DNA from 2 places in the Phyllobacterium sp. CL33Tsu genome. Region 2 is predicted to be linked to the other one. Evidence: predicted binding sites of a transcription regulator. Region 2 holds the regulator's gene; the other holds the start of a gene.
The links. The regulator LexA, encoded in region 2, represses DNA repair genes until DNA is damaged. The targets are predictions, from matches to a motif close to TGTTCNNNNTGTGTTCNG.
Positions count from the first base shown of each region.

Region 1: BM074_RS18970 (putative DNA modification/repair radical SAM protein) is a predicted target of LexA. The motif match lies at 2,374-2,391, and genes of this name have one in related genera.

Region 1 covers NZ_FORJ01000006.1:74,310-78,986, forward strand. Annotated here, with positions in the region: gene BM074_RS18965 (UdgX family uracil-DNA binding protein) at 1-1,139, opposite strand, end outside; gene BM074_RS18970 (putative DNA modification/repair radical SAM protein) at 1,139-2,371, opposite strand; gene BM074_RS23450 (hypothetical protein) at 2,728-2,859, shown strand; gene BM074_RS18975 (ATP-binding protein) at 2,876-4,677, opposite strand, start outside.
Region 2 covers NZ_FORJ01000003.1:240,724-245,400, reverse strand. Annotated here, with positions in the region: gene BM074_RS13860 (DUF7507 domain-containing protein) at 1-924, shown strand, start outside; gene BM074_RS13855 (hypothetical protein) at 992-1,414, shown strand; gene lexA (transcriptional repressor LexA) at 1,580-2,299, shown strand; gene BM074_RS13845 (ComEC/Rec2 family competence protein) at 2,293-4,596, opposite strand.

The DNA.
Region 1 (4,677 bases), on a different contig from region 2:
CGCGGCACATATTTGAAATGCTTGACGGCGTTGGTAACGTAGACGTTTCTGCGATCGATGCCGACTTCCGCCAATGCATTGTCGAATACTTTGCCAGCCGGACCGACAAAGGGGCGTCCCGCCAAATCCTCCTGATCGCCCGGCTGTTCCCCCACAAACATTACCCGCGCATCGACTGGACCTTCGCCGAATACCGTTTGCGTGGCGTTGCAGTGAAGCGGGCAGCGGGTACACCGCCGCGCTTCTGATCCAAGCTCCTCGAGCGAGCCCGGGACAGGGGTTTCGTGGTCCCCGGAAATTCGAAGCGTCGTCGCTTCCTGCAAGCGATCGTGGAAAAGCGGTGGCATCGTGGGCTGCCGCTGCCGCATTTCCATTACGCTTCGTTCGGCGTTTCCAACGAGTTCAGGTATCAGCACTGCCTCGGGAAGGTTCTTCCAGTACTTTTTCGGCATTTCCGCGCGCATTGCCTTCAACTTCAAACGTGCCGGATTGAAGATGCTCGCGTAATAGGTGCGCCAGAGATCGTCAGTTGTATCGGAGGCAATCGATTTTTCCGCGGGCTCGCGCGACGTGACAAGATTTTGGCCGTCCCACATCATCGACCCCCTGGGTGTGGCGATGATCCAATCCATATCTGTGAAACGCCGCTGAAAAAACGGCGCCACACGCTCCACGATAAAGTGGTCGGGTTCGAACCACGCCACGAACTGTCTTCGCGCGCGGACTTCCTGGTGGATGACTTCCTTGAAGCGCACAAACGCTTTCATCTTGTGGCTATCGCGCCGCACCGATTTTTCCAGTTTCAGCGCTGCCGCCACGTCCTCGTCAGAAGCGACGTTCAACAGGCTCTTGTCACTCTGCATCCGCGACAGGATACGGTACAACAGGCCAAACCGTGCGGGGCTGCTATTGCAGATAACGGTTTCGGCGAGGTCGATGAATCTTTCAGTTGCAGTGACGGCAAGGGACCCGTTCGCCGCTTCGCCAGCGTCGGGGATCGAAAGACCGAGCATGTCGCATCCCCCTGCGGCATCGCTCCACACGACGTCGTTGGGCTCAATGCCGTGCGACAGCAGGCGCCGCGCGGCATCGCGCCATTCGATGAAATTTCCCCTGCCCTCCAGAATGACGCTTCGCATCAGAGCAGTGCGAGTTGTTCAGGTTTTCTTTGGAACATGTGGTTGAGGTCGGCACTGTCTATCAGCCGGTGCGGCGACCAGCCGTCAGCGATAATGAACGCCTTGACCTTTTTCAACGACACGCCAAGCCGTTGCAGATCTTCGAGGCGTAGGCGGCGATGCCGCCGCCCCGAAAGGATCGCCTTGACCGTCTTCGTTCCAAGCCCGGGAATGCGCAGCAGGATTTCGCGCGCCGACCGGTTGATATCCACGGGAAATCGCTCACGATGCGCCAGTGCCCAGGCGAGCTTTGGGTCCATGTCCAGATCCAGCATTCCGTCCGGCCGCGCCGATGTGATTTCCTCAATGTCGAACCCATAGAATCGATAGAGCCAATCTGCCTGATAGAGCCTGTGCTCGCGTTCGAGCGGCGGCCGGATAAGCGGCAGGTTTTTCGACGCGTCCGGTATGGGACTGAACGCGGAATAATATACCCGGCGCAGCTGGTATCCACCGTAAAGGCGCGAGCTGGCGCGCAAGATCGTAGCATCGCTGGCCCCATCCGCGCCGACGATCATCTGCGTGCTCTGGCCTGCCGGAACGAAACGCTTACGCCGCTTTGTCTGCAGGGTCGGCTCGTTTGCCGCCTCGATTTTCAGCCGCAGATCGGCCATTGATTTTCGTATTTCAACCGGCCGCTTGTCCGGTGCAAAACGGGCAATGCCCGAATCCGTGGGCAATTCGATGTTGATCGAAAGGCGATCGGCATAAAGCCCGGCCTCCTCGATCAAATGTGGCGAAGCGTCCGGTATCGTCTTCAAATGAATATAGCCGCGAAAGCCGTGGGTCGTGCGCAATTCCCGGGCAACGCGGACCATTTGTTCCATCGTGTTGTCCGATGAGCGGATGATGCCCGATGAAAGGAACAGGCCCTCGATATAGTTGCGCCGATAGAATTCGAGCGTGAGCCAGACCACTTCCTCCACGGTAAAGCGCGCCCGCTCAACATTGCTCGAAGATCGGTTGATGCAGTAGGCGCAATCGAAGATACAGAAGTTCGTGAGAAGAATTTTGAGGAGCGAGATACAGCGCCCATCCGGTGCGTAAGCGTGGCATATGCCTGCGCCCTCGGTCGATCCCAATCCGCCCGACCTGGACGAGTCGCGCTTCACCGTTCCGCTGGAGGCACATGAAGCGTCGTACTTTGCCGCATCCGACAAGATGGCCAACCGCTGTTTTAAGCTCTTCCTCATAATGTTCATGATATGTTCTTGCTGGAGTTACGTCAAGACTGAGCTTTCTCGGAAAGGGACCGCGCCAATCGGAAGCCATCAACCCGAAAAAATGTGCGACCATGAAATGGCAGTGCTTCCCGGCCGATCCTGCCTTGTTTATCGAGCCAACTTGAATTTTGCACCCGCGGTCTTTGTGGATCAGGCCAAGTGCCGGCGCGCTTTGCTTCAGCTTGTCGATTTTATGTTGCACTTGGAACTTAGCGTTTGACGCGGCCTGCCAATGGTTCTCTAACTGGTGCAGCGCTGGGTCTTCTGACGGCATGCCAGCGCTTGCGAGCGTTCAATGCTCCCGCCATGACGAGCAGGAGAGCGATATGGCCAAAGGTCAACAACGTAGCAACAAGGAAGTTCGAAAACCCAAACAGGCGAAGGCCCAGGAAGTGAAAGCGGCGCCTGCAGCCTTTAGCACGACGGCGAAGCGCCTGGAGAATCCGAAAGGACGCTGACAACAGGCGAGTTCTACTATCCCCTCTCGCGGCGCAGCGCGAGAATATGCCGGATCTTGCGGGCGAGTGCCTCACGCTGATAGGGCTTGGAGAGAAGTTCCACGCCGGGGTCGAGCCGCCCGCCATGGACGATGGCATTTTCCGTATAGCCAGACGTGAAGAGCACGGCGATCTGCGGCAGACGCTGGCGGGCCTGGCGCGCAAGCTCGGGGCTTCCCAGCGGTCCAGGCATAACGACATCGGTAAAGAGCACGTCGATCGGAACGCCGCTCTCGATGATCGATAGCGCGCTCGCCGCATCCTTGGCCTTGAGCACGCGATAACCGAGGTCGCCCAGCATTTCGACGACGGTCGCCCTCACCTCCTCGTCGTCCTCGGCGACGAGGATCGTCTCCGTGCCGCCGATCGTCGGGCCGAGATCGGTCTCGATCAACTCGTCTTCGTTCTGCTGCGCGCGCGGCAGATAGAGTTTTACCGTCGTGCCCTGGCCAACTTCCGAATAGATCTTGACGTGACCGCCTGACTGCCTGACGAAACCATAGACCATGGAGAGGCCCAGCCCAGTGCCGCGACCGACCGATTTCGTCGAGAAGAACGGTTCGAACGCCTGGGCGAGGACGGCGGGCGTCATGCCCGTCCCCGTATCCGTAACCGCCAGCATCACGAACTGACCGGCTTCCGCCTCCGGATTGCGCCGCACATAGGCATCGTCGAGCGAAGCATTGCCGACCTCGATCGTCAGCTTGCCGCCATCGGGCATGGCATCCCTCGCATTGATAGCGAGATTGAGCAGCGCGTTCTCGATCTGCGCCGGGTCAATCAGGGTATTCCATAGCCCGCCGGAGCGAACGATCTCAATCTCGATCGATTCACCGATTGTCCGTCGCATCATGTCGCCCATACCGGCGATGAAACGGCCGATATTGACGACTTTGGGTTCGAGTGCCTGCCTGCGTCCAAACGCGAGAAGCTGGCTCGCCAGCTTCGATCCGCGGCTTACGCCCGCCAGGGCGTTTTCGATCCGCCGTTCGCCCCGCGCATTGCCGGCCATGTCCTTGGCCAGGAGTTGCAGATTGCCCGATATGATTTGCAGGAGATTGTTGAAGTCGTGGGCAACGCCGCCGGTAAGCTGGCCCAATGCTTCCATCTTTTGCGACTGGCGCAGTTGTTCTTCCGTTTTCGATCGCTCGGCGATTTCGTCGAGAACCCGCTGTTCCAGCGTGGCGTTAAGCCGTTGGAGCGCCTCTTCCGCGTTGCGCCGGACGGTGAGTTCGCGATCGGCCGCCTGAAACAGCCTGGCATTGTCGATGGCGGTCGCTGCCTGACCCGCCACGCCGACGAGGAGCGTTTCATGATCAGGCTGGAACTTGCCAGGTTCGTTATGTCCGAAGAACAACCCGCCGAGTACCTCTCCGGTGCGCGAAGTCACGGGTACCGCGAGATAGCTTCGAACCGGCAGATGACCCTTTGGCATGCCCTTGTGAGGAGCATTTCGGCCATAGCGCGGATCTGCGATAATATCGTGCGAGAGGACGACGCCCTCGCCCTTGAATGTCGGCTCGAATACCGCCGTATTGCGCGGCATCGGAAATTTCGAAAAGGCATCCTTGTCGACGCCGGAGAGCGCGTAGAGCATGTAGCTCTCGCCCTCCTTGTTGAGAACATTGTAAAAGAATGCGCCAAACTGCGCGCCCGTCAGCTCGACGCCTGCGTCAGTCACCATCTGGACCACTTTGCCAAGATCAAGTTCGGCGGCAATATTGGCGCCGGTGCGGTTCAATATCTGAAGCAGGCGCGTTTCATTGCGAAGGGCTTCTT
Region 2 (4,677 bases):
GCAGACGCCAGCAAAGTCGTGCAAGTGACCACCACTACGACGGGCGCGGGTTCTGCCGCTGAGGGTATCGCACAACTAACCAACGTTGCAGTGGGTTCGAAGTATACCTTTTCTGAATCCGCGCCAAACAAATCGTCTGCGGAGTATCTTCCAGAATACTCTTGCACAAACGCAACTGGCGGCTCCACCGAAGGTCTTCCTTCTGGGAAAAGAACTAGTTTCGATCTCACTCCTGTAGCGGGCGACGACATTACCTGCATCTTCAAGAATACGCCGTATCGTTACGCCATGACGGTGGCGAAGACCATCACAAGTGGCGATCTCTACTCGAATGTTGGAGATAAGATTAACTACAGTTACACGATTACCAATTCCGGCAACGTTGCGATTACAGATACGATAAATATTAATGACGACAAAATCAGTAGCGTCACCTGTCCTTCCCTTCCGGTCGGCGGACTTTTACCAAACGCGTCGATCGCATGCTCGGCGTCCTACACGGTCGTTCAGGCCGATCTCGACGCCAACAAGGTAACCAATACCGCAGCCGCCGCTACCAGCAAGTTCTCATCTCCAAAAGTGTCGGCCACGGCTTATCGTCTTCCTGTCATGGGCTTGGACATAAAGATCACACCCAATCCCTATTCGGCCGTCGGCGAGAAGATCGTCTATAAATACACCGTCACCAATACCGGCAATGGGACGATCACCAAACCCATTGTGGTCACGGACGACAGATATACGGTAAAATGCGATCCGCTGCCGCCCGGCGGGTTGCCGGCAAAGGCCACGCTGACCTGTACCGCCGAATATACGATCAAACAGGACGACCTCGACACCGGCAAGATCGTCAATACGGCGACGGCCAGCAGCGAAGGCGTTCCTCCCTCTATTCCGGTATGCTTACCGTCCGATCACAAATGACCGGCTGAACGCCCTCTTCAAATATACGTGGCTTTATGATCTTCCGGGCGAGGATCAGGTCAGCGCGGTGACCGGCGACGAATACGGGCCAGCACAGCGCAGCAACATTCTTTCCGCCGATTTCACCTACGATCTCGTTCCCTGGCTGTCCGTCGGCGCGAAATACGGCTTCCGCTACGGTCAAGTGCGCGAGCGGCTTCAGGACGATCTCGACGCATTCTCCGATTGGCAGACTTCCTCAGCGCATCTCGGCATTGTTCGAACCGATTTTCACATCGTCAAGAAATGGGACGCCTTGCTGGAAGGGCGGGTTATGCACATGGCCGAGGCGGATACGACAGATCTTGGCGTGCTCACCGCCGTTTATCGCCACGTCGGTGACAACTTCAAGGTCGGCGTCGGCTATAATTTCGGGAATTTCTCCGACGATCTGCGCGACCTGACGCTCAACGACCGCGGTGTGTTCTTCAACGTCGTCGGCAAGTACTGACGCATCGGCGTTGTTCATCGCGCATGTGCCGGCAACGGGCCAGATGCGCTATTTGGATATCGGCGCACTCCTTCTACACGACATATTAATACTTGTGGAACACAACTGGAACAGATAGTGTTTGTTCTGGTTTTGTTTTTCCGATTCCGTTTCGAAGGATCGCCGATGCTCACGCGTAAACAACACGAACTTCTGCTCTTTATCCATGAGCGTCTTAAGGAAACCGGCATCCCTCCATCCTTCGACGAGATGAAGGATGCATTGGACCTTGCGTCCAAATCAGGGATACATCGGCTGATAACAGCGCTCGAGGAACGAGGTTTCATTCGACGGCTTGCTAACCGTGCGCGGGCGCTGGAAGTCCTGCGCCTGCCGGATTCAATTGCGCCTGGTCTCAATGCGCAAAAGAAATTTTCGCCAAGCGTGATCGAGGGCAGCCTCGGCCGCAATGTCGCCCCCCCCCGCCCGCAGCCACGCGCTTCGGATGACGACGGTGCGCCGACGATCGTCAACATACCCGTCATGGGCCGGATCGCGGCCGGTGTACCAATCTCCGCCATCCAGAATCAGACGCATATGATTGGCCTGCCGCCGGACATGATCGGCAGCGGGGAGCATTATGCGCTGGAGGTCAAGGGCGATTCCATGATCGAGGCGGGCATCTTCGACGGCGACACGGTCGTCATTCGGCGCGGCGACACCGCCAATCCCGGTGAAATCGTGGTTGCGCTTGTCGATGACGAAGAGGCAACCTTGAAGCGCTTTCGGCGCAAAGGGGCATCGATTGCTCTCGAGGCCGCCAATCCGGCCTATGAGACGCGCATATTCGGGCCGGATCGGGTGCGCGTGCAGGGCAAGCTGGTCGGTTTGATCCGCCGTTACTGACGTATCGGGTTTTCCTGATCGTCTGCCGGTGGCTTGGTCTTTGCGGCACGCCGCTGCGGTTTTTGCTCCGCAAGATTACGGGCGGTGCGGGAGAAGACCCGATAGGCGTTCCAGGGGCGCTGCGGGGAGCCTACTGCGTAGATAATGTTTGCAGACTGGAGGCGTGCCTGCAGTTGTTCTACAGCAAATGCAGCCGCATCAAGGCCGGACGGTGGATCGACCTTGTTGTCGCCGAACTTGATTTCTGCGGAACCGCGTAGCGCCAGGTCCTGCGCCGTAATTACAAGAACGTCCCCCGGCTCGCAGGTTGCTGTGGGACCGGTAAAGGCAAGGACGACGATATCGCCCTCGGCACAAGCCGTTGATTTTTTGGTCGGATCGTCCGTATAGGCGACGATCAGGCCGCCGGCTTCCCTCGCCAGGCACACGCCGTCGGCGCACTCAAATTGTCCATCGGCCGGCGATGCGCCATTCTTTGCCGGCGTGAGCACTCGAATTGCGCCGTACCCCTGCTGCCAGTTATCGAGGGTGAACCGGCTTGCCGTGGCACGGTTCACCGTCAGCGTGTCATCGGGGGCGCTCAAGGCGACGAGCCTGCCCTCTTCAGCAATCACTATATCCGGCGGACGTGCAGAGCGGAGCGGCACTATGGCCAATGCCATTACTGCAAATCCAACGAGCCGCAGCCGCGTTGTCAGCAACATGAGCAGGACCAGTCCCGCGGTCATCAAAAGCAGGCTCGTTTGCGGCATTGATCCGAAATTGCCGCTTGGCGAATGCGCGCTGACCATCTTCGCGATCGCAATGACCCATTCGATGCCGCGTTCCATGACAGCAAACGGCAGCCAATCGAGATCAAATGGCATCGCAAGAACAGCAAGCACCGCAAACGGCATCACAAAGATCGAGACAACGGGCAGCGCCAGCGCGTTGCCCACAAGCCCAAGCGGCGCTGTGTTGTTGAAATGGTAGGCGGCGAAGATCGAGCTCGCCGTCCCGGCAACCAACGAAGTCATGGCGATAGCGCCGACATGGCTTGCCGCCATCATCGGCAAACGCAGAAGCAATCCCTCGCCTTTCGTTCGGTTTGACCTGTTCTTTCGGCGCGATCTCCAGCCGTAATATGCAATGAGCGCGCCTGTCGCCGAATATGACATCTGGAAACTCGGTCCGAGAATTTCATGCGGAAGCAGCGCTATCGCGATCAAAGCGCCGATGGCGAGATTGCGCATGGAGATTGCCGCGCGATCGGCCATCATGGCAATGAGCATCACCGCCAGCATCACGAAACTGCGCTGTGCCGCTACGTCGGCGCCGGAGAGCAGGAGATAGAAACCGGAACCGGCAAGGGCGACGAATGCCGCCAGTTTTTTCATTGGATAGCGGGCTGCAAAGCCGGGAAAGAGGGCCATGCTGGCGCGAAGCGAGCCGACGATGATGCCGGCCACCAGCGCCATGTGAAATCCGGAAATCGAAAGAATATGCGAAAGCCCGCTCAGTCGCATTGCGTCATTCGTCGCCTCACTGATGCCGTCGCGCTGGCCGGTAATCAGCGAAGCCGCAATATCGCCGGGTTCCCCCTTGATGCGGGAAAGCACACGCTGCGTAAGTTGCTGGCGGATATTGGCGACCGTCTGCCAGGCTTGAGACGCAATCGCCTCATCGACCGGCGTTGCGGCCAGTTGAGGTTTGCCAAGGAAAAACCCATTTGCGCCTACGCCCTTATAGTAATTATTGAACGCAAAATCGTAATTGCCGGGCCGTACCGGACCTCGCTGCGGACGCAGGTGGACGAGGCCCTGCAGTCCCGCGCCAATTTTCATTCCTGCCGGCACGGATCGCGCCGACACGACAACCCGTTGCGGCGAATAGCGGAGTGTCGGCCGCTCGGTTGCGATAATGTCGAGGGTGACGCGCCAGCCGCCTCTTGCGTCTCTAGCCATGGCCACGACGCGTCCGGTCAAACGGGTGGTAATGTCCGACCCAAGCATTTTCGTATCTGCGCGCATGGTTTCGAGCTTGCCGGCGACCATTCCCGCGACAACGGCAACTGCAAAGTCGAGCGCCAGTCTGGTCCTCGGACGGGAATGGGCGAGCTGCATCAGCCCGACAAGCAGGGTCAGCCCAAACAAAATGGCGCTCAGTCTTGGCTCGGCCGACGCGCTGAAATAGATGATGGCGCCGATGCCGCAACACACCGGGAGAAACAGAAACAGCGTGCCGCGCTCGATCTCCTGGCTAAAAAACGTCGGCGTTGCGACGAAGGCGCGCCTTATCGCCGCCATGGCGATCGCCATGGGTCGCCTACCCGCAGAGAGTTCAGTCCCTCGCGTTAGAACGCCTGTTTCTGTGCCTGGATAGGTCGCAACGGCGTTGCC